2 regions of the Paenibacillus sp. J5 genome follow, and region 1 is predicted to be linked to the other one. Evidence: predicted binding sites of a transcription regulator. Region 1 holds the regulator's gene; the other holds the start of a gene.
The links. The regulator CtsR, encoded in region 1, represses protease genes until heat stress. The targets are predictions, from matches to a motif close to ATGGTCAATAAAGGTCAAACA.
Positions count from the first base shown of each region.

Region 2: the regulator CtsR is predicted to act here: its motif matches at 13,798-13,818, upstream of clpP (ATP-dependent Clp endopeptidase proteolytic subunit ClpP).

Region 1 is NZ_JBUEDD010000006.1:384-14,678, forward strand. Features, by position in the region: gene ACY1JZ_RS12340 (GNAT family N-acetyltransferase) at 1-911, shown strand, start outside; gene ACY1JZ_RS12345 (CtsR family transcriptional regulator) at 1,264-1,725, shown strand; gene mcsA (protein-arginine kinase activator protein McsA) at 1,823-2,344, shown strand; gene mcsB (protein-arginine kinase McsB) at 2,363-3,427, shown strand; gene clpC (ATP-dependent protease ATP-binding subunit ClpC) at 3,446-5,911, shown strand; gene ACY1JZ_RS12365 (RNA polymerase sigma factor) at 6,072-6,572, shown strand; gene ACY1JZ_RS12370 (hypothetical protein) at 6,562-7,152, shown strand; gene ACY1JZ_RS12375 (YfjL-like protein) at 7,142-7,882, shown strand; gene ACY1JZ_RS12380 (hypothetical protein) at 7,980-8,183, opposite strand; gene ACY1JZ_RS12385 (L,D-transpeptidase) at 8,268-8,606, opposite strand; gene ACY1JZ_RS12390 (GTP pyrophosphokinase) at 8,832-9,578, opposite strand; gene ACY1JZ_RS12395 (helix-turn-helix domain-containing protein) at 9,784-12,348, shown strand; gene ACY1JZ_RS12400 (ABC transporter permease) at 12,615-13,508, shown strand; gene ACY1JZ_RS12405 (carbohydrate ABC transporter permease) at 13,527-14,295, shown strand, end outside.
Region 2 is NZ_JBUEDD010000009.1:13,784-29,859, forward strand. Features, by position in the region: gene hisH (imidazole glycerol phosphate synthase subunit HisH) at 1-75, shown strand, start outside; gene hisF (imidazole glycerol phosphate synthase subunit HisF) at 185-943, shown strand; gene hisIE (bifunctional phosphoribosyl-AMP cyclohydrolase/phosphoribosyl-ATP diphosphatase HisIE) at 940-1,614, shown strand; gene hisJ (histidinol-phosphatase HisJ) at 1,632-2,438, shown strand; gene ACY1JZ_RS16915 (ribose-phosphate diphosphokinase) at 2,625-3,575, shown strand; gene ACY1JZ_RS16920 (tetratricopeptide repeat protein) at 3,747-5,492, shown strand; gene trxB (thioredoxin-disulfide reductase) at 5,569-6,516, shown strand; gene ACY1JZ_RS16930 (ROK family glucokinase) at 6,779-7,729, shown strand; gene rapZ (RNase adapter RapZ) at 7,894-8,784, shown strand; gene mgfK (gluconeogenesis morphogenetic factor MgfK) at 8,797-9,783, shown strand; gene whiA (DNA-binding protein WhiA) at 9,790-10,719, shown strand; gene ACY1JZ_RS16950 (HPr family phosphocarrier protein) at 10,927-11,196, shown strand; gene ACY1JZ_RS16955 (polysaccharide lyase family 1 protein) at 11,355-12,398, shown strand; gene ACY1JZ_RS16960 (sporulation histidine kinase inhibitor Sda) at 12,539-12,844, opposite strand; gene clpP (ATP-dependent Clp endopeptidase proteolytic subunit ClpP) at 13,150-13,731, opposite strand; tRNA gene ACY1JZ_RS16970 (tRNA-Arg) at 13,866-13,940, opposite strand; gene ACY1JZ_RS16975 (sugar-binding transcriptional regulator) at 14,174-15,202, shown strand; gene gap (type I glyceraldehyde-3-phosphate dehydrogenase) at 15,304-16,076, shown strand, end outside.

The DNA of each region.
Region 1 (14,295 bases):
TAATCCGCCACGCATTGCAGGAGATGAGGGCACAAGGTCAATCCATCTCCATGCTGCATCCGTTCTCTATCCCCTTTTACCGCAAGTACGGCTGGGAGCTGTGTATAGAGCATCGTAGCTACACGCTAACCCAACACCAGTTGTCCCATCATTTTCAGGCTTCAGGTCGTGTTGAGCGGCTGTCAGCGAAGGGGGACGAGTTGGCTGCATTGCTGGCTCCTATCTATGAACAATATGCTGTCCGTTATAACGGTACACTGGCGAGAACGCCGCAATGGTGGCAGCGCTCGGTCTTTCGCCGAAAGTCTGGGAGGGTGGTTATGTATCGCAATGCCAGTCAAACTCCCACCGGCTATGCAATCTATGAACTGAAGGATCGCGTGCTGAACATCAAAGAAATGGTATACCTTGACCACGATGCCTTTCAAGGGCTTTGGGGCTACTGGGCCAATCATGATTCCATGGTAGAGCAGATTAAGGTCACCGCGCCGCTTGATGATGAGCTGCCGTATTGCTCGCCCGATCCGCGAATTGAACAGCATAACGTGCCATACTATATGGCACGAATTGTGGATGTTGAAGCCTTCCTGCAGCAGCAGCCCTTCGGGAGACCTGAAGCATCTGGTAGGTGTCAACTGATTATCGAGGACCGAGATGCACAATGGAACACTGGTGTTTACGTGCTCAAGGTTGATCCTCAGTATGGCATTCATGTAACAAAATATGCAAAAGTACAATCGGATCTCCCCATGCTTCAAGGCGATATTCGTGCTTTCTCGGCATTGCTGACCGGCGCAAAGCTTGCAACAACGCTACATAGGCTGGGTATGCTTCAAGGCGATGTGGAGGCTGTAGACGAGATGGAGAGGTTGATTCCAGATAAAATAACGTATCTGGCAGATTTCTTCTGAGCGGCTTAGCCGGTTCAATATTTGCTGCATCATAACCGACGAACGGGATGTGGGCGGGAGGCTTCTAGCGTTGTCTTCTGCTCATATTCTCTTATACATAGGTATGTTTCGCTCATTGGATGTAAACAATACAAGCAGTTAAAGTGCGGGGAGACAGAGGGGTCAGACAGATTTTGTAGTGGAAACACTTGACCTTGGCACAAATATCAGTATAATAAAAGTTAAAGTCAAAGAAAGTCAAAGTCAATGACTTTTCTTTCTAACAAACGGTCTTCGCTGTAGACTGCTTGATTCAAAGCAAGGCTGTATGTTTATGCAAGATCATGATGTATATTCTCTAGGGGCTGGTGATATGCGAAACATTTCAGATGCACTGGAGCATTTCCTGAAGCAACTGCTGCAGGATAGCTCTGAGGGTTCAATTGAGATTCAACGAAATGAATTGGCCGATAGGTTTTCATGTGTGCCTTCCCAGATTAATTATGTATTAAGCACCCGCTTCACATTGGAAAAAGGGTATCTGGTGGAGAGCAAGCGCGGTGGTGGCGGATATATTCGAATACAGCAGGTAGAGCTGCCTAAGCTGAAGGCGATACAAGGTCATATTCACCATACGATTGGAGACCAGGTGGACCAAGGCGCTGCGGAGGGGCTGATCTACCAACTGCTGGAGGCACAGATGATCTCCTCCAGAGAGGCGAATCTGCTGCGCGCGGCTATACATCGGGATGTTATTGCACTCAAGCTGCCACTCAGAGATGAGGTCAGGGCGAGAATATTGAAGTCGATGCTCATATCGCTGCTTGTGAAGTAATTGCCCGATGTGCACGACTGGCGCTGTCGGTGTTGACGAACCGGACGAATGGATACCGGGATTGCGGTTACATGTTGTTGAAGGGAGTGACTTCTTCATGCTATGTCAGGAATGTGGAGAGCGGCAGGCTACGCTTCATTTTACGAAGATTGTGAATGGGGAGAAGACAGAATTCCATATCTGCGAATCCTGTGCCAGGGAGAAGGGCGAGGGCATACCGGGCACGCCTGGAGGCTTCTCCATTCATAGCTTGCTCTCGGGTCTGCTTGATTTCGAGAAATCCGGGGCTACGGGGCTTGGCCCTAAGCCGCAGACGATTCGTTGCGATGAGTGTGGACTGACTTATGCCCAATTCAGCAAGATTGGACGCTTCGGATGCAGCTCATGCTATAAGCATTTTGCTGCCCGGCTAGACCCGTTGTTCAAGCGAGTTCATGGCAATACGGTACATGTCGGCAAAATTCCAAAGCGCTCCGGCGGGCAGATTCAATGTAGACGCGAGCTGGATGAGTTGAAGAAGGAGATGCAGCGGCGGATCGAGCAGGAGGAATTCGAACAGGCTGCAAATATCCGTGACCGGATTCGAGAGCTTGAACGCAAGATTGGCCAATCCGGCTAAGAGGCAGGAGGGATTACGGTGGGAAAACGACGTTTTGCTCAGGAAGCATTAAGTGATTGGATGCGCAGCGAGGGACCCGATTCCGAGATCGTAATCAGCAGCAGGATTCGCATTGCGCGCAATTTGCAAAAGCAGCCGTTTCCAATGCTAGCGACCAATCAGCAATCGCGTGAGGTGATGGAGCAACTGACAGCAGTTGCTGGGTCAACCGATTTGCAGCAGGCAGGAACCTTTGACACGTTTATATTGTCAGAGCTGAGTGAACTGGAGAAACGAGTGCTTGTCGAGAAGCATCTGATCAGCCCGAATCTTGCCAGTGAATCGCGGGCGGGCGCTTTAATATTGAGCGATTCCGAATCCGTCAGTATAATGATTAACGAAGAGGATCATTTGCGCATCCAATGTCTGTACCCTGGTTTTCAGGTTAAGGAAGCCTGGACATTGGCCAGCCAAATTGATGATATATTTGAATCGCAGGTCGATTACGCCTTTGATGAGCAGCGCGGCTATCTGACCAGTTGCCCAACCAACGTGGGAACCGGCATTCGCGCATCGGTGATGATGCATCTGCCGGCTCTGGTGCTCACCAAGCAGATTAATCGCATCTTGTCCGCTATTACGCAGGTCGGTCTAGCGGTACGGGGCATCTATGGGGAAGGCAGCGAGGCGGTAGGCAATCTGTTCCAGATCTCCAACCAGATTACGCTGGGCCAATCCGAGGATGAGATTATCGACAATCTGCATAGTGTCGCCAGGCAGATTATCGAGCATGAGAAGGCAGCACGCGAACGGCTGATGGCTGAATCGAAGATTCGTATCGAGGATCGGGTGCTTCGCTCCTATGGTATTTTGTCCCATGCAGCGATTATGGATTCCAAGGAAGCAGCGCAGAGATTGTCCGATCTGCGGCTAGGCATCGATCTGGGATTGATTGAGAGCGCGGGGCCGCAGGTGATGAATGAACTGATGGTGCTGATGCAGCCTGGATTTTTGCAGCAGGTTTTCGAGGAGAAGTTAAATTCGGAGGAGCGGGATGTGCGGCGGGCTGAGCTGATTCGCCGATACTTAACGCAGCAAACTTAAAGCTGGAGGTGTATCGCTATGATGTTTGGAAGATTTACTGAACGAGCACAGAAGGTTTTGGCACTGGCGCAGGAAGAAGCCGTTAGGCTGGGGCATAACAATATCGGCACAGAGCATATCCTGTTGGGTCTTATTCGTGAAGGAGAGGGCATTGCTGCCAAAGCTCTGATCGCACTGGGCCTGGGATTGGAGAAAATTCAAGATGAGGTCGAGACGCTGATTGGCCGTGGTCAAGAGCAGCCGACCAATATTGCCTATACGCCAAGAGCGAAGAAAGTGATCGAGCTGTCCATGGATGAAGCGCGCAAGCTGGGTCATACCTATGTTGGCACCGAGCACATCCTGCTCGGCCTGATCCGGGAAGGCGAGGGCGTCGCGGCTCGCGTGCTGAACAATCTCGGCATCAGCCTGAACAAGGCACGCCAACAGGTGCTGCAGTTGCTGGGCAGTAGTGAGGCCGTGTCGAGCAGCCACGGGGCTCCAGCTAATGTGAGCACGCCTACGCTGGATGGACTGGCGCGTGATCTGACGGCGATCGCCCGCGAAGGCAATCTCGATCCGGTTATTGGACGCAGCAAGGAGATTGAGCGTGTAATCCAGGTGCTCAGCCGCAGAACCAAGAACAATCCGGTGCTGATCGGGGAACCGGGGGTCGGCAAGACCGCGATCGCAGAGGGACTGGCGCAGAAGATCATCGCCAACGAGATTCCAGAGACGCTGCGCGACAAGCGTGTCATGACGCTCGATATGGGCTCAGTGGTAGCAGGTACGAAGTACCGCGGCGAGTTCGAGGATCGTCTGAAGAAGATTATGGATGAGATTCGTCAGGCTGGAAATATTATTCTGTTCATCGACGAGCTGCATACGCTGATCGGTGCGGGCGGCGCTGAAGGGGCGATCGATGCCTCCAACATTCTCAAGCCAGCACTGGCTAGAGGAGAGCTGCAATGCATCGGGGCAACCACGCTCGATGAATATCGCAAATATATTGAGAAGGATGCCGCGCTTGAGCGCCGCTTCCAGCCGATTACGGTAGACCAGCCGTCTCCGGAGGAGGCTGTTCAGATTCTGCATGGTCTGCGTGACCGCTACGAAGCGCATCACCGGGTGAAAATCACCGATGAGGCGATCGAGCAAGCGGTGAAGCTGTCCGACCGCTACATTCAAGACCGATTCCTCCCGGATAAAGCGATCGACCTGATCGACGAGGCCAGCTCCAAGGTAAGGCTTCGCTCGTATACGGTACCGCCAAACCTCAAGCAGTTGGAGAACCGCCTGGAGGATATCCGCAAGGAGAAGGACGCGGCTGTTCAAAGTCAGGAGTTCGAGAAGGCAGCGGCACTGCGCGATACGGAGCAGAAGATTCGCGAAGAGCTCGATGTGACGAAGAACCAGTGGAAGGAAAAGCAGGGTCGTACCGATTCGGAGGTTACGCCGGAGGATATTGCGCAGGTTGTTGCAAGCTGGACAGGAATTCCGGTCAGCAAGCTGGCTGAGGGCGAGACGGAGCGTCTGCTGAAGATGGAAGACATTCTGCATGACCGGGTAATCGGTCAGAAGGAAGCGGTCAGCGCTGTATCCAGGGCGATCCGCCGCGCGCGTGCCGGCCTGAAGGACCCTAAGCGTCCGATGGGCTCCTTCATCTTCCTGGGCCCTACCGGTGTCGGCAAGACGGAGCTTGCCAGAGCGCTCGCCGAAGCGATGTTCGGGGATGAGAATGCGGTCATTCGGATCGATATGTCTGAATATATGGAGAAGCATTCGACCTCCCGTCTTGTCGGGGCGCCTCCGGGATATGTCGGCTATGAAGAGGGCGGCCAACTGACGGAGAAGGTACGCCGCAAGCCATACTCTGTAGTGCTGCTGGACGAGATCGAGAAGGCGCATCCTGAAGTGTTCAACATCTTGCTGCAAGTGCTGGAGGATGGCCGTCTGACGGATTCCAAGGGACGTGTCGTTGATTTCCGCAATACGCTGATCATCATGACCTCCAACGTAGGGGCGGATCAGATCAAGCGCAACTCGACACTGGGCTTCACTGCTGTGCATGATGCCGGTCGTGAATTCGGGCAGATGAAGGATAAAGTTATGGCGGAGCTGAAGAAAAGCTTCCGTCCGGAGTTCCTTAACCGCATCGACGAGACGATCGTATTCCACTCGCTTGAGCAGGAGCATATTGCCGAGATCGTCACGCTGATGTCTGAGGAGCTGCGCAAGCGTCTGCGCGAGCAGGATGTGGACTTCGTCCTGACCGACGCAGCCAAGAAATTCCTGGCTGACACGGGCTATGATCCGCAATATGGTGCGCGTCCACTGCGCCGCGCGATTCAGAAGCATATTGAGGACCGCTTGTCGGAAGAGCTGCTCCGCGGCAATATTTCCAAGGGCGATTCGCTGACGATCGATGAGAAGGAAGGCGAACTGGTTGTGCTGAACAACCAGGGCGGCGCCAAGACAGAGGAAGAGCCGGCAGCGCAACAATAGCAACAGGCATCCTCCGTTTACAGCTAATGTAGACGGGGGATGCTTTTTTTGTATTTAATTTCTGAAGTAGCTGTAACGAATGGGAAGCTTGAGGTACTACATGAATAAGCGAATTCAATAAGGGAATGTAACAGACAACGGGAGAGGGGGAGGAAGACGCTTGAAGCTGGAGGAGCTGTACCGAGAGATTCAACCGCGAATCTATGCCTATTTCTATGCCAAGACGGGCATGAAGGAAGCGGCAGAGGATCTGACTCATGAAACCTTCTACCAAGCCATGAAGAACCATGCTTCATTTGGCGAACGCTCCTCCCTGTCCACATGGTTGTTTGCAATCGCTGTTAATGTGTTGAGGAAGGAATACCGTTCCAGGCGCTATCGACGGCAGCTAGCCGCTCGAATAGAGCCGCAGGAGGCTGAGCGGCGGGCACTGACGACAGAGCAGCAGGTGCTGCAGCGTGAACAGCAGCGCCTGCTGCTGGACAAGATCAATTCGCTGGAGGAGAACGCGAAGGAGATCGTGATTCTAAGAGCGTATGGGGAACTGTCATTCAAGGAAATCGGTGAGCTGACCGGACAGAGCGAGAATTATGCCAGAGTGACATTCCATCGTGCCAAATTAAAGCTGCATAAGGAGTTGGAGGGATATTATGGATCGTAGAGTGCGATATATTATAGAGGATCTGCTCCCATTATATCATGAGAATCTGCTGCAGCCGGAGACGAAGCAGTGGCTGGAGGAGCAGCTTGGCAGCTCAGATGAATATCAGGAGCTGGCACAGCATGCAGCACAGCCACTGCAGATTACTCCATCAGAGCTTCCTCCGCCCGCAGCGGACTATTCGGCTATGATCAGACGAATACAGCGGCGGTTGTCACTCTATCAACTGCTGTTTGTTGCATTGTCCTTCTTCCTGGCTCTCCAGACCTCACTGCTTAATAACAGCTTCGGATTCATACTCTGGTATACGGTGCTGGGGCTGCTCACTTATCTGTTCTACCGCAGCGCGGTGACCGTGCTGGCCATCTCTGCGGCGCCCATCCTGCTCTGGTCGCTGGGGCAAAGTATAGCGGAATGGGCATCGGGGAGCGGGGGCGATTCTCTAATCATCTACGTTTTGCACTCATTTGCATCGGGGGCACTGTTAGCTCTCCTTCACGGGGGATTTGCGATGATAGGCTGCTGCATGGGGTGGCTGATACGAAAGCTAAGGGAGGGCGGGGAGAAGGATGATATCTAAAAAGCGAATCTATGGTCTGGCATTGGGGCTTCTTGCTCTGTTGGTTTTGTTCATCTATAACGCCTTTAACGGCAATCCGGCGAGCAAGTGGCTGGCGCAGCAAAGCCTGGAGCAGTATCTGAAGGAGCAATATCCAGAGCTGGAGCTGAGAGTGAAGAAGGCAAGCTATACGTTCAAAAATGAGGAATATATCTTCGAGGCAGTGATCATCGGCGGCGTGGAGCAGGAGGCGAATCCTCCGGGAGAGTTTGAATTTCGCATGAGAGGCGGAATATGGCCAACGACTGTGGCCGCTGACGGATTATATACCAGCCGGCTCGATGAGGAGAAGATGGAGCAGCTTGGCCGGGAGGCGTCTGCGGAGCTACAAGCCTTATTGCAGCCGCAGGTGCCATCGCTTCGGCTTGTAGAGACCCATGTCGAGGTGCTGCGCGGGCAACTGCCAGCAGGTGCTAGCTGGAGTCGAGAGCTGGCACTGCCGAAGCCGCCATGGCTGTACATGGTGCTCGATGCTAGCCAGAGCAGCAGAGAAGAGCTGCTGGAGGCGGCCGCGCGTATCCAAACCTTGCTGGAGGAAGGCGGGTACGTGTATCGCTCTGTGACGATCAATGCGAACCGCTATGGCGATTCTGCTGAGCAGGGCAAGGATGCGCAGGGAAGAGTGATCTATGTGATCCGCTTCGACCCTCAGACCGAGCTAAAGCTAGGCGATGTTCAAGCACAGCAGTAAAGGGAGTATTCAACGTCCGCTGGGCGTGATGTGCTCTGACAGTGACCCTAAAAATACGCCTTCAGCCCGTCGTATGCGGAGCAAAGGCGTATTTTCATTAATTTTTCCGTTCCATCGGCTCCTCCATGAACCAGGAAATGTGGCTGCAGCGCCTGCAGATGAGAATGACGGCATTCCGGTTCGCCCAGTCCAGCCCGAAAAAGGTTGCCCCTTTGGAATTCAACTGGCGGTAATCCTTGGAGAACGTATCATGCTGGCAACAAGGGCAATGAATCATGGCGCCTCCCGCTTGGTAACGCATTGCGGTCACTCCTTTCGTTACTTCATATACAGGTGTATACGTAACGAATTAGAAAGGGTTGCAGGCAAAGGCAAAGGCAAAGCGCTATTCACGAATCGTAACTCTGGTGCCGATCGGTACCAACGAGGACAGCTCCAGCACATCGTCATTGTACATGCGAATGCAGCCATGTGAAACAAGGCGGCCAATCGATGAAGGATCATCTGTGCCATGAATGCCGTAATGTGGCTTGGATAGTCCCATCCACAGCACGCCGAACGGCCCGCCGGGATTGTACTGCTTGTTAATGATGCGAAATTCCCCCGTCGGAGTACGGGTGACCATCTTGCCGATCCCGACAGGGAAGGCGCGTGTGACGGTATTGCCATCGAGCAGGTAAAGCGTCCGGTCGGACAGGTCGACAATGATGCGATAGTTTGCCACAGCTACCACTCCTTTGGTACAGCATATGCACTGTATCCTGGAGTGGGAGGGCACGATTGCCTAACTCACCGCCTACTGCTCATGGGCTACTGCTCACTGGCCATAGTCCGAGAGTTCGAGAGGGGACGCTGCAACTCTCCTGGTAGATGAATCGCAGGTGTCCGAGCGTTCGATATGACGATGAGCGCACAGTCGCACAGTCATATAGCACCATCTTGGGTTATCTTAGGAATCCTGCTGCTCCTCTAGCAGTTGGAGCAGGGCGGGAGGCAGCGAGAATTGCTGGTTGTTAATAATAATGCGGCGCAGATCATCCATTTCGTCGGAAGATTGCTTTTCCTTAATTTCTTCAATCTCGCGGTGTAGCCGCTCCATCTGCTTATCGAGCGCGGATGCGGAATCCGCAGCCTCCTTCAACTCGTTGAGCAGTCGCGAAGGCACCTCCTGATTGTATTTGTAAAAAATTTTATGCTCCAGACTGGCCCAAAAATCCATCGCAATCGTGCGCACCTGCACCTCCACGCACACATGCTCCAGTCGATCAGACATATACACCGGAACATCCAGCAGTAGATGAAGGCTTTGGTAGCCATTGGGCTTGGGATGCTTAATATAGTCCTTGATCTCCAGCACCTTCAGATCGCTCTGACGCTCAAACATTTCCTGAATGCGGTAAATATCCGACAAAAATGAGCAAGTGATGCGCAGCCCGGCAATATCCTTAATCTCAGCTCGCACATTGGCGAAGGAAAAACCGACACTTTTGCGATAGAGCTTCCTCATGATGCTCTCCGGCGACTTCAGGCGGTACTTGGTGTGCTCGATGGGATTATAGTCGTGGAGCAGTTGGAATTCTTCCTTTAATATTTCCACTCTAGTTTCCAGGGCGTCCAGCGCGAATTTATACATCATCATGAAACGGGTCAGTTCATTCTTGAAACGCTTAATTTCGGTAGTTGTAAGTTGATTCATTATTTCGAGCTCCTTGTCTCTGCTAATTCCTTGCAATTGCACTAACTTTATTATAAAACAAAATGGCTGTGCTTTACAGAGCACCTCAGATTACCGCCAAAGTTGTCTCAGGACTATAGACGGCAACGTCGTCTTTGTGCGATTCTAAGAAATAGTCTCTATTTTTTGGTTCGTACATGGGAATAGTCCAGAGAGGGGGAACGGGATGAGAACCTACTTGTGGAGGCTGCTGCTGTTCAGTCTGGTTATCGGCACACTGCCCGTTATTTTGACTGGCGGTCTGTCCTATTTCATCGCAGCGGAGGCTGTGGAGGAGAAGGTGAGTGAGGGGAATCAGCTCATTCTGCAGCAGACCCGGCTGCAGCTTGAACAGATGCTGAAGTCACTGGAGAAATCTACCCTGCAGTTTTCCAATTCACCGCTTGTGCGCCAGGCGCTTGGCCAGCAGTGGACAGAGGAAAATTTCGTTGAGGTGCGGGAGATGACGACCGGGCTGCTCAGTTTGCAGACGTCGATTCCGGTCCATCGGGCTTATTTTGCCAATTTGGAGTCGCAATGGGTGGTAGGGCTGGATCAGTTCAAGCCGCTGCCATTGTTCCAGGAGCGTGCTCGCTTTCTGGCGTATGCGGGCGACCCCCGCAGTCTGTTTGTCGATGAGGGCATGGCTGAGAACCCCGTGGCGGGAATGGGCGAGGGGGGCAACAGATCGGCCATGGAGGCAGGAGCGGATCGCGAAGCTCGTACCGTGCGGCTGGTGCAAAAGGTTCCATTGATCCCCAGGCAGCAGGTGCCGCGTGGGCTGATGGTGGTTGAGGTGCTCAAGCAGGATATGGAAAGTCTATTGTCGCGAACGAAGGAGATGGGCTTTCATTACATTATCGGTCAGGATGGGGTGGACTTCCTCGGCACGTCTGCCCAGCAGCAGCGCTATGGCAAGATCAGCGCAGAGGTATTGGCGAGGCTGATGGGTCAGGAGGATGCTGCGGTAGACTCCGCGAATCCGGTCGTCGCTACGGGTGCTGGCTATGGCACCGCTACGGAGCAGGCTGCTGCAAGGCTTGCTATGGGCAGTTATAGCGCTGTGGCTACAGCCACAGGGGCGGAGGGACAGGAAGGCAAAGAGGTGTATCCGAACGGAGAGAGTGATGCCGGTTATGAGCGCGCAGCAGTAGTCGATGAGCGCAGCAGCTCCCGCGGCGCCGGAGTATTCCGTTCGACGATGGCGGATGGCACAGCGGTCGTCGTAGCCTATCAATCCTCCGCATACAACGGCTGGACCTATATTTCGGTTACCTCGCTCTCGGAGGTGACCAAGCAGACCAAGAGCATTGCCATCCTCACTGCGGTCAGCGGGCTGCTTATTTTGGCTCTGGTTCTTGTTAGCGCTTACTTTGGGAGCTTGCGCATGTATCTTCCAATTCGGCGGCTGCTTGAGGTTGTACAGCAGCTCGGGATGGAATCTGCCGCGCGCAGGCGAGGCGAGCTGAGCGAGATTGAGAGCAGCTTGCGCAGTCTGGCCATCTCGCGCAGTCAATTGCAGCAGCAGATGCGGGGCCAGGCCAGGCATTTGAAGGAGTATATGGTGCTGAAGCTGTTCGCCGGGCAGGATAAGGGCGGTCAACTACAACAACAAGGAGGCGTATACGGATTCCCGCTGCGCTGGGGGCATCTGGCCGTTATGACCGTGCAGCTCGATCCGCTGGAGGGGACCCGCTTTGGCTCTGTTGACCGGGATTTACTGTTGTTCGCAATTAACAATATGGTCGGAGAGCTGCTGCCGGTTGCCCGCCGATTTGAGCCGATCCTGTTCGATCAGTCACAGGCCACGCTGCTGGTGCTGGACGAGGCAGACCCGGTGGAAGCCAAACGCGCGGCCTATGCCATAGCGGAGCAGGTGAAGGAGCAGGTGTGGCATTACCTTGCTCTGGGGGTCAGCATCGGCATTAGCCGGCCATTCCCGCTGCTGGCGGAGACCGTTCGGGCCTATGAGGAGAGTCTGTCCGCCCTGAAGAGCCGGATTCGACTTGGCTACGGTATTATCGTCCATTATGACGATGCCGCTGCGGGCGGCAGCCCCGGTGAGGTTGTCTATGCGCATCTGAAGGTCATGGAGGATCGCATGATCCATTACTTGAGGGAGCAGGACGAAGCACAACTGGAGGAAGCCTTCCACGGCTACTTGACCGAGATTCTTGAACGGGAGACGTACCGTAGAGAGCATCATGCGTTATTGCTTCAATTCATCTCCCGCGTGCTGCAGCAGCTTCGGGATGGGGGAGTGCCGCTCTCCGCCGTGTTCGATGGAGACCGGCAGCTTCAGCAACTGCTCGCCCTTCATACGCGCAGTGAGCTGCAGCAGTGGTTCACCGAGCGGCTGTTCCGTCCGGTGGCGCGGCAGCTCCAGGCGCGCGAGGAGAAGCAATATGACAGCATCGCAGAGCAGATGGCGGCAATGATTCATGACGGCTACCATACGCCGCTCACTCTGGAGCTGTGCGCGCAGCGGTTGAATTATCATCCGGTCTATCTGAGTCGTGTCTTCAAGAAGCATATCGGCAGAACCTTCAGCGAATATATGAGCGATTACCGGATGAAGCAGGCGAAGCGGCTGCTGGAGACGACAACGCTGAAGATTGCCGACATCGGCGAGCAACTGCAGTTCAACAATACGAGTGCGTTCATTCGCAGCTTCCGCAAATATGCCGGCATGACGCCGGGGCAATACCGTGAGCAGCGCAGCCGCTTGGCGGAGGATGACGACATGGAGTAGTCCGGGCCATGGGGCTCCTCCTAAGGCGGGGCTGTCCGGGTTGTCTAGGGAGTATGCCATGTTGCACAGGGGGTATCCATGCTTGTGGGACGGGGAGAGAGGATAGCAGGTTAACTGGAGGGGATGCGCAGCAAAGCCGCAGGGGGCATGATGGAATCCGTATCCGCTTGCAGAGGGGAGGGAGATAAATGGGGAAGCAGACGGGCGCTCAGCCAGAGCCGCTTCATACTGGTATACAGCCGCAAAGCCGCAGGCGTGCCGCGCTGATGATGGATGTGCTCCGCGACCGCTGGCTGTACGTAATGTTGCTGCCGGGCATCCTTTATTTTGTCATTTTCAAGTATGTGCCGATGTACGGTCTGGTCATGGCTTTTCAGGACTTCAAGCCCCATCTCGGGTTTATGGACAGCCCGTGGGCCGGGGTGAGACATTTTGAACGTTTGTTCGGCGAGCTGCAGTTTTGGACATTGTTTCGCAATACGCTGGTGCTGGCGGTGTATAATCTGGTGTTCTTTTTTCCGGCTCCGATTATTTTGGCGCTGATGATGAATGAGGTGCGGCGCAGCGGCTTCAAGCGGGTTGTGCAGACGCTGGTGTATATTCCGCACTTTGTATCCTGGGTCGTGGTGGTCGGCCTCAGCTACATTTTGCTGACAACGGAGAACGGACTGGTGAATGAGCTGCTCTATCGGCTGACGGGAGAGCGGATCGCCTTTTTGCTGGAGGCGGAATATTTCCGCACGGTCATCATCTCGCAGCAGATCTGGAAGGAGGTCGGCTGGGGAACGATCATCTTCCTGGCCGCGTTGACCGGCGTGGATATGGAGCAGTATGAGGCCGCTCGTATGGATGGGGCAGGCCGATGGAGGCAACTGTGGCATGTGACGCTTCCGGCGATTCGCAGCACGATTGTGATTTTGCTGATTCTGCGACTGGGCCATTTCCTGGATACGGGCTTCGAGCAGATCTTCCTGATGCTGACGCCGACGAACCGCGAGGTCGGGGAAGTATTCGATACCTTCGTCTATACGAAGGGCATGACTCAGGGACAGTTCAGCTACAGTGCGGCTGTCGGGCTGTTCAAGTCTGCGATCGCCTTCGTGCTCGTGTTCGGCGCGAACTGGCTGGCACGGCGGTTTGGCGAGGAAGGGGTCTTCTAGACGAAAGGAGGAGCTGCGGTGATTCAAGATCGATCATGGGGCAGCCGATGGTTTGACATGGTGAATGTCGTGCTGCTGTCGCTGGCGGCGTTGGCCGCGGTGCTGCCGTTTGTGTATGTACTTGCGGTTTCCTTCACCAGTCCCCAGGAGGCGGCACGCGGCGGACTGATATTATTTCCGAAGGAATGGTCGCTGGCTGCGTACCGCTACATTTTCTCGACGCCGACACTGACGAACAGCTTGCTGATTACGATCTATGTCGCGGTGCTGGGGACATTTATTAATCTGCTGCTGACGTCCTTGATGGCCTATCCGCTGTCGCGCAGAAGGCTGCGGGGACGGCAGGGACTGATGCTGATGGTGCTGTTCACGATGCTGTTCAGCGGCGGGATGATCCCAACGTATTTTGTCGTCAAAAATCTCGGCCTGACCAATACATTATGGTCGCTGATGTTTCCAGCGGCGATCAGTGCATTTAATCTGATTGTGCTCAAAAACTTTTTTCAGAACATACCGGAGGAGCTGGAGGATTCGGGCAAAATGGACGGCTGCAACGACCTCGGCGTTTTTTTTCGCATCGTTCTGCCGCTGTCCGGCCCGGCGCTTGCGACCTTTACGCTGTTTTATGCGGTCGATCATTGGAATACGTTCTTCAGTGCGGTGCTGTATATCAACGATAATACGAAATGGCCGATTCAGGTGTATTTGCGGGAGATTGTTATATTGGCGCAAAGCCGATTCGGAGATGCCAGCTTTGAAGAAATGGACATTCAGCCGCTCACGATTC
Region 2 (16,076 bases), on a different contig from region 1:
CGGCTGCTGGATAATTTCCTTCGCTTGACAGGCTCGGCAAGCCGTCCTGCGGCTGAACAGTTGCAGCAGGGCTAATCGTGACGGACAGAGTGCATCCGTCTTCTGTGCCAAGGGGAAATAACGCCTAACTCAGGCGGAGCATGAAGCTGCTGGTAGTAAAAAAGAGAGCAGGGAGGATGCAATGATGTTAGCCAAACGGATAGTTCCATGTCTGGACGTGAAGGATGGGCGGGTCGTAAAGGGCGTCAATTTCGTCAATCTCCGTGATGCGGGAGACCCGGTGGAGCTGGCGGCCACCTATGATCGTGAAGGAGCGGATGAGCTGGTGTTTCTCGACATCTCGGCTTCGCATGAAGGGCGGGCGACGATGGTCGACGTTGTGCGCCGCACCGCCGGGGAGATTACGATTCCGTTCACCGTGGGCGGAGGCATCTCGCATGTCGATGATATGAAGCGGCTGCTGCGCGCAGGGGCCGACAAGATCGGCATCAATACGGCGGCGGTGAAGAACCCGCAGCTTATCTCGGATGGCGCACGTGTCTTCGGCTCGCAATGTATCGTCGTGGCCGTCGATGCCAGGTTCAACCCGGAATGGGGCGAATGGGAGGTCTACACGCATGGTGGACGGACAGCGACTGGCATGCGGACGCTGGAGTGGGTGAAGGAAGCCGAGCGCCTGGGCGCCGGCGAGCTGCTGCTGACGAGCATGGATGCGGACGGGACGAAGGATGGCTTCGATGTGCGCCTGACTCGCGCGGTGTCCGATCTGGTCGGGATTCCGGTGATCGCTTCAGGTGGAGCAGGCAAGGTGGAGCATTTCCACGAGGTGTTTGAAGAAGGTCGTGCTGACGCAGGACTGGCAGCGACGATTTTTCATTACAAAGAGATGACGATTGATGAAGTGAAGCAGGATTTGCGGAGAAAGGGAGTCGAGGTTCGATGACAGATCAGGCATTTCAACCGGAGCAGATCAAGTGGGATCGTGACGGCCTGGTGCCGGCGATCGTACAGGATGCGGTCACCAAGGAAGTTCTCATGATGGCCTATATGAACCGCGAGTCGCTGCACAAGTCGCAGGAGAGTGGAGAGACGTGGTTCTGGAGCCGTTCGCGGGGTGAGCTGTGGCATAAAGGAGCGACCTCGGGACATATACAGAAGATTCGCTCGATGCAGTACGACTGCGATGGCGACACGCTGTTGGTGCGGGTAGAGCAGCAGGGCGCGGCATGTCATACAGGACGTTATAGCTGCTTCTTCAATGACATTCCGGTGCAGGGCGCTACAGATGATCCGCGGGAGGCAGGCGATCGCTTCGCGATGCTCAATCAACTGGAGGCGACGATTGCGCAGCGTTATGCAGAGCGTCCAAGCGGAGCCTATACGACGTATCTGTTCGATAAGGGCGTCGATAAAATATTGAAAAAAGTGGGCGAGGAAGCGGCGGAGGTCATTATTGCTTCCAAAAATCAGGACAATGACGAGCTGCGCAGCGAGGTGAGCGATCTGATCTTCCATCTGATGGTGCTGCTGCGCGAGCGCGGGCTGCCGCTGGATGATGTGATGAGAGAGCTGGGTACGCGGCATAATAAGCCGACCACGAACAAGATGAGATAGAAAGGTGCGGGTTGCGCATGTGGATTGACTATCACACACATCATGCCCGTTGCGGCCACGCGGTCGGAAGCCTGGAGGATTACGTGAAGAGAGGGATTGAGATCGGACTGGACCAGTTGGGCCTGTCCGATCACATCCCTCTTGTCCATGTCGACCCGGCTGCGTATTACCCGGAGATGGCGATGCCGATGGAGGAGCTGCCTCGCTATGTGGAGGAGTGCTTCGAGCTGAAGGAGAAGTACAAGGGAGCCATCGACATCCGCGTGGGGCTGGAGGCGGATTATATCGAGGGCTGGGAGCAGCAGCTTGAACAGATCATCCGCTCATACTCATGGGATTATGTCATCGGCTCCGTTCATTTTCTCGGTGAGTGGGATGTGACCGACTTCCGTCAAACCCATGAGTGGGAGGGCAAGGACAAGCTGGCGGTATACCGGGCATACTATGATGCGGTGCAAAAAGCGGCAGCCTCGGGTCTATATGATTACATCGGTCATATCGACGTTATCAAGCGGTTCGGCTTCAAGCCGGACGAGGATGTGACGGAGCTTGAGAACGCCGCCCTGGAGGCGGTGAAGCGGCATGATCTGGCGATCGAGCTGAATGCCTCCGGGCTTCGGATGCCGGTGGAGGAGATGTTCCCCAGCCGTCGGATGCTGGAATACGCCCGCGATCTGGGCATTCCGTTGACGATCGGATCGGATGCGCATCAGCCGGAGCGACTCGGCCAATATCTGGATCAGGCGCGCGCGCAGTTGAAAGAGCTTGGATTTTCGCATCTGGCAACGTTTAGCCAGCGTAAACGGACGATGATAAGTTTTTGAAAAATGACGAAATGTATGTATAATGTTAATAGTTCGTATATAACGGTTGTTCACGCTTTGCCAGGCAGAGGGGTTGTTGTCCCGGCTGCACATCTTGCAGTATAGCTGCTGGCGTTCAAGTCTGTAGGTTGAACAATGATGGCTGGATCATGAAGAATTTTGTTTCCAAAAGCTCAGGAGGGTATCATGTTTAGCGACAAGTTGCGTATTTTTTCAGGTTCCTCAAACCCCAAATTGGCCGAAAGAATCTGTTCGGAGCTCGGACAGACACTAGGCCGCATTAAAGTGTCCAGATTCAAGAGCGGTGAGATTTATGTTCACTATGAGGAGACGATTCGCAATTGCGATGTGTTTATCGTGCAGTCGTTCTCTCATCCGATCAATGAATTTTTTGTGGAGCTGCTGGTGATGATCGATGCCGCCAAGCGCGCATCCGCACGCACGATCAACATCATCGTGCCGTACTATGGCTATGCCCGTCAGGAGAGAAAGGCTGCACCGCGCGAGCCGATCTCGGCCAAGATGCTGGCTGATGTTCTCACGACTGTGGGCGCGAACCGGGTCATTACGATCGACCTGCATGCTCCGGCCATCCAGGGCTTCTTCAACATTCCTGTGGACCATCTGACGGCGCTTGACCTGCTCAGCGACTATCTGAAATCCAAGGATATTAAAAATCCGGTCGTCGTCTCTCCTGACGCAGGACGCGCCTCTACGGCAGAGAAGCTGGCTAACTACCTGGATTCCCCATTTGCGATTATGATCAAGAAGCGGCCTACTCACAACGAGTCGGTGATTACGCATGTTATCGGGGATGTAGAGGGACAAACTCCAATCATCATTGAGGACCTGATCGATACGGGAACGACGATTGTCAATGTCGTTGAAAGCTTGAAGGAGCGCGGCGCCGAGGACATCTATGTGTGCGCAACACATCCGCTATTCTCCGGGCCTGCGCTTCAGCGTCTGGATCATCCGTACATTAAGGAAGTTGTTATTACGGATTCCATCGCGCTGCCCGAGAGCCATTCGGATCGCTTCAAGGTGCTCTCCGTTGCTCCGATGCTGGCGGAGGCTACCCGCATCATTATGCAGGGCGGATCGATCAGCACATTGTTCAAAAATGCAGGGATATAATAAACAACAGGGACAGGCAGCAGGCATGGAAGTAACGCCTGCTGCCTGTCGTGTACATGCCCCGTCCTGTCGTGGACGCGGCGTCTGCGGCGGGGCGGCTGTATATTCCCGAGTCTTACTGTGGTATAATTTGAAGCATAATTTGCCCGTATCAGAAGGAGGTGCCTTGCATTGAAGGGGAAAAAACGAACGGTCGCCAGCAAGCCCGCTAAGGTGATCCCGATTCAGCTTGATGCGACATTTTTTTTCGAACGAGCGGTCCGCTCACTAGACCGGCTTCACTATGACAAGGCCCTCAAGTATTTTCGGCGGGCTGTTGATTATGAGCCTGATAATCCGGTCAACCATTGTAATATGGCGGGAATTTTGTCAGAGATGGGGAATTACGAGGAGTCCAACCGGATACTCGGCTCCATTGTGGAGGAGCTCGATCCATCCATGACGGAATGCCATTTCTATATGGCTAACAATTTTGCCAATATGGAGCAGTATGAGGCGGCTGAGGATGCGCTAATCCGTTATCTGGAGGAGGATGCGGAGGGGCAATTTCTCGATGAGGCCGAAGAAATGATGGAGCTGCTCCAGTACGAGCTGGATCGACCGCCCAAGCAAGCGGTGATCAAGTCGCGCGAAGGCTTGTACGAGCATGATCAGGCGCGGATGCTGCTGGAGGAAGGGAAATTCGCCGAGGCGGTTCGATTGCTGGAGAGCATCGTTGAGAAGTACGAGGATTTTCTCGCCGCTCGCAATAATCTGGCATTGGCCTATTACTACATGGGTCGCTTCGATAAGGCGATGGACACGATTAACCAGGTACTGGAGCTAGAGGGTGGCAATGTTCATGCACTCTGTAATCTGGCCATCTTCCACCAGCATGCAGGTCATAAGGAGCCGCTCACACAACTGGTTGAGCTGCTGAAGAAGACGTATCCGTTCCATCATGAGCATGTATTCAAGCTAGCGACGACGATGGGCATTCTCGGTGAGCATGAGACAGCCTATCGGCATTTCATGCGGCTGTTGAAGGACCCCGCTCTACAGCAGGACCCGTGTCTGCATCATTATGCGGCTATCGCCGCCTGCAATATCGGCAGATGGAAGGAAGCGGAACGGCTGTGGCGGCAGACAGCCAAGCTGGACCCGGGCTCGGATATACCGAAGTATTATCTGGATCAGTTGGGGAGTGTCCGCTCGCAGCAGGAGCCGCCCCCGAGCAGCTATCATTATCATCTGCCCTTCGAGGAGCAGTTCCGCCTATGGGAGAAGTCTACGGACGGGCTGCCTGATCACCTGAAGCGGGACCCGCTAGTGCGCTCCTCCTTCTTCTGGGCGCTGCGGCACGGTGACCGTCAGACCAAGCTTCAAGTCATTCAAGCGCTGGGCATGATTGCCGATAACGAGGTTAAGGATGCGTTGCGCGAGTTCGTGCTGGAGCCGGATGAAGATGATTACCTCAAGCGAATCGCCATCTTCGTGCTCCGTTCCATCGGGGTGCATGACTCGCTCCCGGCGATGCTGGAAGGGAAGCGGACGCATGTGGAGTCGAATCTGCTGCCCTCCAGACTGCCGGTGTGGGAAGACAGATGGCAAGCCGTGCTGGAGGCAGCACAGCAGCGTATGAACAAGCTGTATGATCTGGTTCAGCAGCATGATCTGTTGACGCTGTGGGTGGAATATCTGACAAGAGTGTATCCGAATGTACCCAAGATCGCCAAGGTCGAGGGCTGGGCAGCGGCTCTGGAATATTTGACGGCGAAGATGCATCGCAGGGAAATATCCTACCATGAGGTTGCAAGGCGGTATGGCGTGTCGATCTCGACCGTAAGCAAATACGCCAAGGCGATCGACGAGGCCTGCGGCATCAAGGAGAAGATGAGGTCGGTGTTTCCCCAGTTCGGAGAATTTTCCGGAGAGTAGCTCGGGCGGCGTGAAGGCGTGAAGGAAGGCGGCAGCAGCTATAGAGAGTTTCAATTCAGCAAGGGAGGCAATGAACATGTATAAATCCATTATTATCGGCACAGGCCCGGCAGGGCTGACGGCAGCGATCTATCTGGCTCGCGCCAATATGAATCCGCTGGTGATTGAAGGCCCAGAGCCTGGTGGACAGTTGACAACGACGACTGAGGTGGAGAACTTCCCGGGCTTCCCTGATGGCATCATGGGGCCTGAGCTGATGGCCAATATGCGCAAGCAGGCCGAACGGTTCGGAGCAGAATTCAGGACGGGTTGGGTGAATTCGGTGGATGCCTCCGAGCGCCCGTTCAAGCTTCAGGTTGAGGGGCATGGGGAATTGGTTGCAGAATCGCTGATTATCTCCACAGGCGCCTCTGCCAAGTACCTGGGCATTCCTGGGGAGAAGGACAATGTCGGTCGTGGTGTCAGCACATGCGCGACCTGTGACGGCTTCTTCTTCCGCGGCAAGAAGATTATCGTCGTCGGCGGCGGCGACTCGGCGATGGAGGAAGCGAACTTCCTGACTCGCTTTGCCAGCGAGGTTGTGCTGGTGCATCGTCGCGAGGAGCTTCGGGCTTCCAAGATTATGCAGACTCGGGCACAAGAGAATAGCAAAATCTCCTGGCAGTTGAACAAGACGCCACTTGAGGTGGTCGCAGGCCCGATGGGCGTAACCGGTCTGAAGGTGCGTGACAATGAAACCGGGCAGGAGGAAGTCATCCAGACAGACGGCATGTTCGTGGCGATCGGACACACGCCCAATACGAAATTCCTGGGCGGACAGGTGACGACGGACGAGACCGGTTATATTCTGGTGAAGCCGGGTACGAGCGAGACGAATATCCCGGGCATCTTCGCATGCGGCGATGTGCAGGATCTGAAGTACCGCCAGGCAATCACCGCTGCTGGCAGCGGCTGTATGGCGGCGCTTGATTGTGAGAAGTTCCTGGAAGGTCATGCGGTTCACGACTGGAGCCAGTCGCTGTAATTGGCGAGCGAGGGCGTCAGCGTGAATGTGGCGTGTTTGCGTGTACAGCGCAGGCACGCCTTTTTGCCTGCCAAGGTGTGTCAGGTGCAGACAAGCAGGCAAGAGTATTACGGCGCAAGCTTCAGCAAGAACGAGCATAGGCTATATTAAGCAGTGACAGAGGCTCTAGAAGGCGGAATACCGTTGTTCTTGACCACACGGGTCAGTTGGCTTATAGTTGGTACAGAAGCAGTTAACTAAGTAAATTGAGGTGGCCATTGTCATGTCTGAAAAGATCTGCGTTGGAGTCGACATCGGAGGAACGGCAATCAAAGTCGGGATATGTAATCTGGAAGGCAAATTGCTCCATACGTATGAAGGACCGACGGAGGTAAGCAAGGGCACAGATGCGATATTAAACAATATTGCGGCTTATGCCCGCAACATCGTGGAAGACTCCCCGTTTGAATGGGAGCATGTGGAAGGAATTGGGATCGGAATTGCAGGATTCCTGGATATACCGAATGGCATCGTATCCTTCTCGCCGAATCTGGGGCTGCGCAATGTCAACCTCAAGCAATATCTGGAAGAGAAGCTGGAGAAGAAGGTATATATCAATAATGATGCCAATGTAGCTGCGCTGGGTGAAGCGTGGTCGGGCGCAGGTCGCGATGTTGGCCATTGTGTATGCTATACGCTGGGTACAGGTGTCGGTGGGGGCATTATTATTAATGGCAAGATCGTGGAGGGGTATGCAGGCAAGGCGGGAGAGCTGGGACATATCCAGATCGTGCCTGACCTGGAGGCGATTCAGTGCGGCTGCGGCAAGATGGGCTGTCTGGAGACGGTATCGTCTGCAACTGGCATCATTCGGATGGCTAAGGATGCTGTTGCCCGCGGCGATCGCACCTCACTGTCGCTGGTCGACAATATTATGGCCAAGGACGTTGTGGACGCGGCTAAGGCCGGAGATGAAGTGGCGATCCGCATCGTGAACCGCGCGGCATACTATCTGGGCAAGTCGATGTCTGTTGTATCCGTCGTATTGAACCCGCAACGGTTCATTATTGGCGGAGGGGTATCCAAGGCTGGAGAGTACTTGTTCGAGCAGATCCGCGAAGTATTCGCCAAGCTGACACCAGAGTCATCGCAGGAGGGCGTAGAGATCGTACCGGCACAGCTCGGCAACGATGCGGGAATCGTCGGCGCCGCCGGGCTTGTAATTAACAGCTAGGAAGCATAAGAAGCAGGCGGGGTGTCCGCCATATCAGAGCGTGTCGCCTGGCAGAGCATGTCTCTGCAGCAAGGTTAGACGATAGAGACCCTTGACCTTGACCATTGCGGTCTCTGCAATGGCAAGCTGAAGATGGATATGACGCCCTAGGAGGGGTGAGAAACATGACGACAAATTCTGCATCACTAGCGAAGCTGATCATCATCACAGGGATGTCGGGCGCGGGCAAGACGATCGCAGTACAGAGTCTGGAGGATCTGGGATTCTTCTGTGTCGATAATTTGCCGCCGGTGCTAATCCCGAAATTTGCTGAATTAATTGAGCAGTCCAAGGGGAAGATTGGGAAGGTAGCACTGGTAATTGACCTGCGCGGCCGCGAGTTTTTTACAGCGCTGTCCGAGTCATTATCCTATATTCAGGATCATTATACCATTCAATGCGAAATCCTGTTCCTTGATGCCACAGACAGCGTATTGGTTCAACGCTACAAGGAAACACGGCGCCGTCATCCGCTCGCTCCGGAGGGACTGCCGCTGGAGGGCATCGCGCTCGAGCGCAGGTTATTGGAAGATCTGAAGGGCTGGGCGAATCAGGTGATCGATACGAGCAATATTAAGCCGGCACAACTGAAGGAACGGATTATTTCCCGCTTCTCCAACATGGACAAAAATGGCATATCAGTCAATGTCACCTCCTTTGGCTTCAAATATGGTATGCCGATCGATGCAGATCTGATCTACGATGTCAGATTTCTGCCCAACCCGCACTATGTAGAGCATCTGCGTCCGAATACAGGCCAGAATCCAGATGTGTATGAATATGTGATGAAATGGCCAGAAACCCAGCAGTTCCTCGTCAAGCTGCTGGACATGTTAAATTTCCTGATTCCTCTGTATCACAAGGAAGGGAAAAGTCAAATTGTGATCGGCATAGGATGTACGGGCGGCAAGCATCGATCGGTTGCAATTGCGGAATACTTGGGACGAATGCTGGGCAGCAGTGATACGGAGATCGTGCGTGTCAGTCATCGTGATGCCGAGCGTGACCGCCATTAGCGGGGTGAAGCATTGATTCAGCGTACAAACAAGAAACAGAATCCGAGCATTGTTGTCATCGGTGGCGGTACTGGCCTCTCGGTTATGTTGCGCGGCCTCAAGGAGAAGCCGCTTGATATTACCGCCATTGTCACCGTCGCTGACGATGGGGGAAGCTCCGGCATTCTGCGCAACGAGCTTCATATGCCGCCCCCAGGCGACATTCGCAACGTATTAACCGCGCTTGCGGATGTGGAGCCGCTGCTGGCGGATATGTTAAACTATCGTTTCAACCATGGCAACGGGCTGGCGGGGCATAGCCTGGGCAATCTCATGCTGGCAGCGATGACGGACATCTCGGGGGATTTCGTCACCGGAGTGCGCGAGCTGAGCCGCGTATTGGCGGTGCGCGGGCGGGTTCTGCCGGCTGCGGGACAGTCGATCGTGCTGAAGGCAGAGATGAAGGATGGCTCTGTCGTCACCGGCGAATCAATGATCCCCAAGGCGCGCAGGCAGATCAAGCGAGTCATGATCGAGCCGGCTAATGTGGAGCCGTTGGAAGAGGCGGTGGAGGCATTGCGCGAGGCGGATGCGATTCTCGTCGGGCCGGGCAGCCTGTATACGAGCATTATTCCGAATCTGCTCGTGCCCAAGCTGGCACAGGCCATTGTGGAATCGAATGCGGTCAAGATATTTGTGTGCAATGTGATGACACAGCCTGGCGAGACGGATAATTATTCTGTCAGCGACCATCTGGAGGCGATCCATGCCCACATCGGTCATCATCTGTTTGACTATGTCATCGTGAATGACGGCGAGATTCCGCCGCAGGTACAGAGCAAGTATGCGGAGGAGGGGGCCAAGGCGGTTCATCTGGATCTGGAGGAAGTGAAGAAGCGGGGCTACCAGGTCATTGCTGACCGACTGGTGTTGTTTCGTACCTATCTCAGACATGATGCCGCGCGGCTAAGCCATCATATTTATCAGCTTGTTGAGAATTGGATGCAACGAAAGGGGTGAGCCCGCTTGTCTTTTGCGGCCCAAACCAAGAAGGAGCTGACCTTAATCGAGGCAGATTCCTGCTGCGAGAAGGCAGAGCTGGCAGCGCTGATTCGAATGAATGGCTCTGTTAATCTCGCCAACCGTAAGGTCATTCTGGATGTGTCAACAGAAAATGCTGCTATTGCGCGCAGGATCTATTCCTTGACGAAAAAGCTATTTGCTGTTCATACAGAGCTGCTTGTCCGCAAGAAGATGCGGTTGAAAAAAAATAACGTCTATATCGTTCGAATTCCGATGAGGGCTCAGGAGATGCTGGCTGAGCTTCACATTGTATCGGAAGGCTTTGTATTTCATCAAGGAATTGATCCGGAGCTGATTCGCAAGCCTTGCTGCAAACGCTCCTATCTGAGAGGCGCATTCCTGGCTGCTGGTTCGGTGAATAACCCAGAAGGCTCCTCCTATCATCTGGAGATCGCTTCGATGTATGAGGAGCAATGCTGCTCCATGGTGGATCTGGCGAATTCCTTCCATCTCAATGCCAGATGCATTGAGCGGAAGAAAGGCTTCATCTTCTACATTAAGGAAGGCGAGAAAATTATCGAGTTCCTTAATATTATCGGGGCGCACCAGGCATTGTTCAAATTCGAGGATGTACGAATTATGCGCGATATGCGTAACTCGGTCAACCGGATCGTGAACTGTGAGACGGCCAATCTGAACAAGACGATCGGGGCAGCCGTGCGGCAGATCGATAATATCAAGCTGATTCAGAAGGAGCTGGGACTGGATCATCTTCCTGACAAACTGAAGGAGGTTGCAGAGATTCGCCTGAAGCATCCGGATATGAATCTGAAGGAAGTTGGCGATCTGCTCAAGGTGAAAGTCAGCAAATCCGGGGTCAATCATCGATTGCGCAAGCTTGACGAACTTGCCGAGAAAATAAGGAACGGCTAAACTTTTCAACCTAGTGCTTCGGATGATATAATGTTATAATAATGCAAGCATATGGGCGGCGGCTGAGGCCGGCCCGGAAGGATCTACCGTGCCGGAATATACGGCAACTGTGGACATCTTGTTCACAGGCAGAGAAGACCGGGATGATTGGAACCGGTCTTTGGAATACAGGTATTAGATCGAAATAGTATAGGGGGTATGGTTTCCATGACAAGGCATCCTGTGGTCGTTCGTTTGAAGACAGGTCTCCATGCAAGACCGGCAGCGCTTTTTGTACAGGAAGCAAATAAATTTTCTTCCGAAGTGTTCGTGGAGAAGGACGACAAGAAAGTGAATGCCAAATCCATTATGGGTATTATGAGCTTGGCCATTAGCTCGGGCACTGAAGTACACATTAGTGCAGAGGGTTCGGACGCAGAACAGGCTGTAACCGCTTTAGTCAATCTGGTAAGCAAGGAAGAACTGGAGAACCAATAAGGCGGGTCTGACATAAGGAATGGATGAGAAGACCCCTTCGCCACTCACTCAGGCGAGGGGTTTTTGGCGTTTTTTTGAATTGAGGATTGCTATGGTATAAATTACAATATATAATAAAATTGCAAAATTAAATAAAAGAAAAAGGTTGGTGGTTATTTATGAAAAGGCTTTCATTTCTGTTGTTAGTTGCTGCGGTGTTATGGCTGAACTTTACTCCTCCCTTGTCGACGTATGGGGCAGCCAGCTTTCCCAACACCGGCACGACAGGACTGACAGGCTTCGCAGGGAACGCGAAAAACGAATTTGGCGTATGGAAATCAGCCATTACTGGTGGGAAGAACGGTCAGATTGTGTACATTAGCTCCTTGAACGATCTGCGCACCCATAGTGCGGGCTCGACTCCTAAGATTCTTGTCATCGAGAACAACATCTCCTCTTCCACGCTGCAAAAAGTGAATTTCGGCTCCAACAAGACAATTGTCGGCTCCTACAACAATCACACGCTGACCAATATTCATTTCCGTTCTACCTCCAGCTCAGGCAATGTCATTTTTCAAAATCTTACCTTCCAGCACTCGGCTAACATCAATGCAAACGATGATATTCAGATGTACATTACGGCCGGGACCAATTACTGGATCGATCATTGTACGTTCGCAGGCCATGGCTACAACGCCAATGGTAGTGATCTGGACAAGCTGCTCTATATCGGCGACCGAGCCGATTATATTACCATTAGCAATTCCAAATTCTCGAATCACAGATATGGTCTAATACTGGGCCACCCGAATGATGGCAATAGCAGCTATAATGGGGTGCCCCATGTCACGCTGGCGAACAATTACTTTGAAAACCTGTATGTCCGCGGCCCAGGCCTTATGCGATACGGATATTTCCATGTCAAAAATAATTATGCAAATAATTTCAATCAGGCCATTACCATTGGTCAGGGAGCGCGGATCTATTCCGAGAACAACTACTTTGGCGCAGGGGCAGAAAAAGGCGGCATACTCGATGACAAGGCGAATGGCGAGTTTACGGACTCGGGCAGTACACCTGCTCTGAACGCTCCCAGATCGCCTAGGACGAATTGGAGACCTAGCAGCAACTATAGCTATGAGGTTAGGGATGCCAATTATGCTCGCGAATTTGTAACCAAGTATGCCGGCTCCTCTAACACGACCCTTGTCTTTGGCAAGTAATAGAATGAAGAAGACACCCCACCGCGGCTCATGTCCGAGGTGGGGTGTCTGGCGTCGTGTATTCCAGCGTACCCTGGGTTAACATGATGAAAAGCCGCACGTCATCGTGCGGCCATTCGCTATGAGTCGACAAGAGCGGCTTAGCCATTGCCCACTTCTCTTAATGGAATTTTACGCTGCTCCAATGCGCTTTCGATCAGTTGGATGAAATCCTCAGACAGACACATCGCCTTGGCTTCGCGATATACCTCCAGCAGATGCTCATCATTCAAGGGCTTCAGGAGTAGGGTTTTGTCGCTGTAGTCGCTGTATACAGGCTCTTTCGCAACAGAGAACCTGACTGAATAGCCGGAATCCTCCATATTGTAACGCTGCGAGGAACGACGGCTCCGATCCGTAGGCTTGATGAAATTACGCATGGATAGGAAGGGGTTTGAAATTTTCATAAGACGCAACTCCATTGTTAATGGTTTTCAAAAACAACCCTAGAGATGTATGAATATGGGAAGTTCTTCGTTTTTTTCATCTTACCATGAAATGGGTGCATCGTCTTGTCCGATTCAGTATGTTGAATTTTTCTTGACATCAAATATTGGCTATGATAAAGAGCCTGGAGGGACTAGCCTGCCAGGCTCTGAAATGCACTATTGCTTGGGTATATGCGCCATATCGCGATGCTGTACGGCTGCCTGCGTGAAGCGATGGAAGAAGCAAGCACAACTGCGGATAGCGTTCTGAGGCTGTGAAAACTCTAGATGCGTTCGATCACTTTGTCAACCAGACCGTACTCACGAGCTTCTTCAGCGCTCATGAAATAATCGCGATCGGTATCCTGCTCGATCTTGCTCAGCGGCTGTCCTGTGCGTTCAGCCAGAATACCATTGAGCTTGTCGCGCATCTTCAGGATGCGTCTGGCACGAATCTCGATGTCGCTGGCTTGCCCTTCGGCTCCACCGAGCGGCTGGTGAATCATCACTTCGCTGTTAGGCAGCGCATAGCGCTTGCCCTTGGCGCCTGCAGCGAGCAGGAATGCGCCCATGGAAGCTGCCATGCCGACACAGATCGTCGATACATCGGGCTTGATGAATTGCATGGTGTCGTAGATTGCCATCCCTGCAGTTATGGAACCTCCCGGACTGTTAATGTACAAGCTGATGTCCTTCTCCGGGTCATCGGCGGTCAGGAAGAGCATCTGAGCGATGATCGAATTGGCGACAACATCATTCACGCCGCTCCCCAAAAAGATAATCCGGTCCTTCAACAGACGGGAGTAGATGTCATAGGCGCGCTCTCCGCGGTTGCTTTGTTCAATGACCATTGGTACAAAATTCATATCCATCTGGACACGCCTCCATTCAAATAATTAGGATGTAAAATTATCATAACGGATTCCAAAACAAAAGTCAAAGATAGTCAGACATGAAAAATAAAAAAACCTGACGATACCGTCAGGAGTAGCTTGTGAAGTGGCGCGCCCGCGAGGAATCGAACCTCGATCTCAGGCTCCGGAGGCCTACGTCATATCCATTGGACCACGGGCGCATCTATATGACTTGCTGAGCACACTATAAGGTGCAGCGAGATTTATTATATGGGATAGATGAAAAAAAAGCAAGGGTCATGTCGAAAATAAATAAGCGGTGAAAACTTGAGTTGCATAACGGTATGAAATTCGATACAATGTAAGTGGGACTTAAAATGATACTGCGGGACGTTAATTGTCCTAATGTTCGTACCGTCCATAGCGCCCTTGCCGGGCTACAGGAGTGAACCCTATGCGCAATACCTTTGAACTGCAGAAGAGACTGATGCCTGATGTATTGGACATTATGAAGAAGCGGTATACCATTCTTCAGCAGGTCAGACACTCGAACCGGATTGGACGCAGGGCGCTTGCTACTTCACTCTCAATGACAGAAAGGGTGCTTCGGGCAGAGACCGACTTCCTCAAGTCCCAGGGCCTGCTCGATATTCAGAGCAATGGCATGGAGATTAGCGAGGCAGGCATCAAGCTGTTAGATGAACTGGAGCCAGAGGCTAAGGAGCTGTTCGGGCTCTCTGAGATGGAGGAGAAGCTTCGCCGCTATTTCCATCTGAAGCAGGTATGGGTTGTCGCGGGAGATTCCGATACGTCCGTGCATACGAAGAAGGAGCTAGGCAGAGCGGCCGCACAGGCGCTCAAGAAGGTGATGGGAAGCGATGATGTCATCGCCGTCACTGGAGGCACCACGCTCGCTCATGTCGCTGATCAGTTGCATTCCCATGTTCCGCTCAAGAGCATCCGGTTCGTTCCGGCGCGCGGTGGACTTGGCGAAAGTGTCGACTATCAGGCGAACACTATTGTCTCTACGATGGCGAAGCGAGTGGGCGCACAATATCGGCTGCTTCATGTGCCGGATCATCTGGGCGAGGAAGCTTACGTATCGCTCATGCAGGAGCCGGGCATCAAGGAACTGGTCGAGGTCATTCGCAGTGCGCGCATCGTGCTGCACGGCATCGGGGATGCGATGGTGATGGCTCGCCGCCGCAAGGTGGGAGACGAGATGATTGCGGCCTTGAGAGAGGAAGGAGCGCTCGCAGAGGCGTTTGGCTTCTACTTCAACAAGGATGGCAATGTCGTTCACCGGATGCAGACAGCCGGATTGCGAATTGAAGACATTCAACGCGCAGAAGTGGTGATTGGCGTCGCTGGCGGACGAAGCAAGGGCGAGGCAATCGGGGCTATCCTGCGATTCGGGCACGAGGACATACTCGTGACGGACGAGGCGGCAGCCGAAGAGATTATCGTCCGATTTGGCTTGTAAGATCAACAGAAGGATCATGACACTAAGCGGCTTAACAGGAAGCAAAGTCGCGGGTGTTGAGATAAATGAATAATTAAACCGAACTTTAGGAGGAAATCACAATGGTTAAAGTGGGTATTAATGGTTTTGGTCGTATCGGCCGTAACGTATTTCGCGCAGCGCTGAACAATCCTGACGTGCAAGTGGTTGCAGTAAACGATCTGACAGATACAAAAACACTGGCACATCTGCTGAAATATGATACAACTCATGGTACGCTGGATGCTACTGTAGAGGCAAAAGAAGGCGCGCTGGTCGTGAACGGCGTAGAAATCAAAGTATTCGCAGAGCGCGACCCTGGCAACCTGCCTTGGGGAGAGTACGGCGTTGAGATCGTTGTGGAATCTACCGGTATCTTCACAGCGAAAGAAAAAGCTGAGCTTCACCTGAAAGGCGGAGCGAAGAAAGTTATCATCTCCGCACCTGCAACGAACGAAGATATTACAGTTGTTATGGGCGTTAACGAAGACAAATACGACCCGGCTGCACATACTGTAATCTCCAATGCTTCCTGTACAACAAACTGCCTGGCTCCATTCGCGAAAGTACTGAACGACCAGTTCGGTATCGTTAAAGGGATGATGACAACTGTTCACTCCTACACGAATGACCAATCTGTACTTGACCTGCCTCACAAAGACCTGCGCCGCGCTCGCGCTGCTGCAGAGAACATCATTCCTTCCACAACAGGCGCTGCTAAAGCTGTATCGCTCGTACTGCCTGAACTGAAAGGTAAACTGAATGGTATGGCAATGCGTGTACCTACACCTAACGTTTCCGTAACGGATCTCGTTGTTGAAGTGAGCAAGAACGTAACGGTTGAAGAAGTGAACGG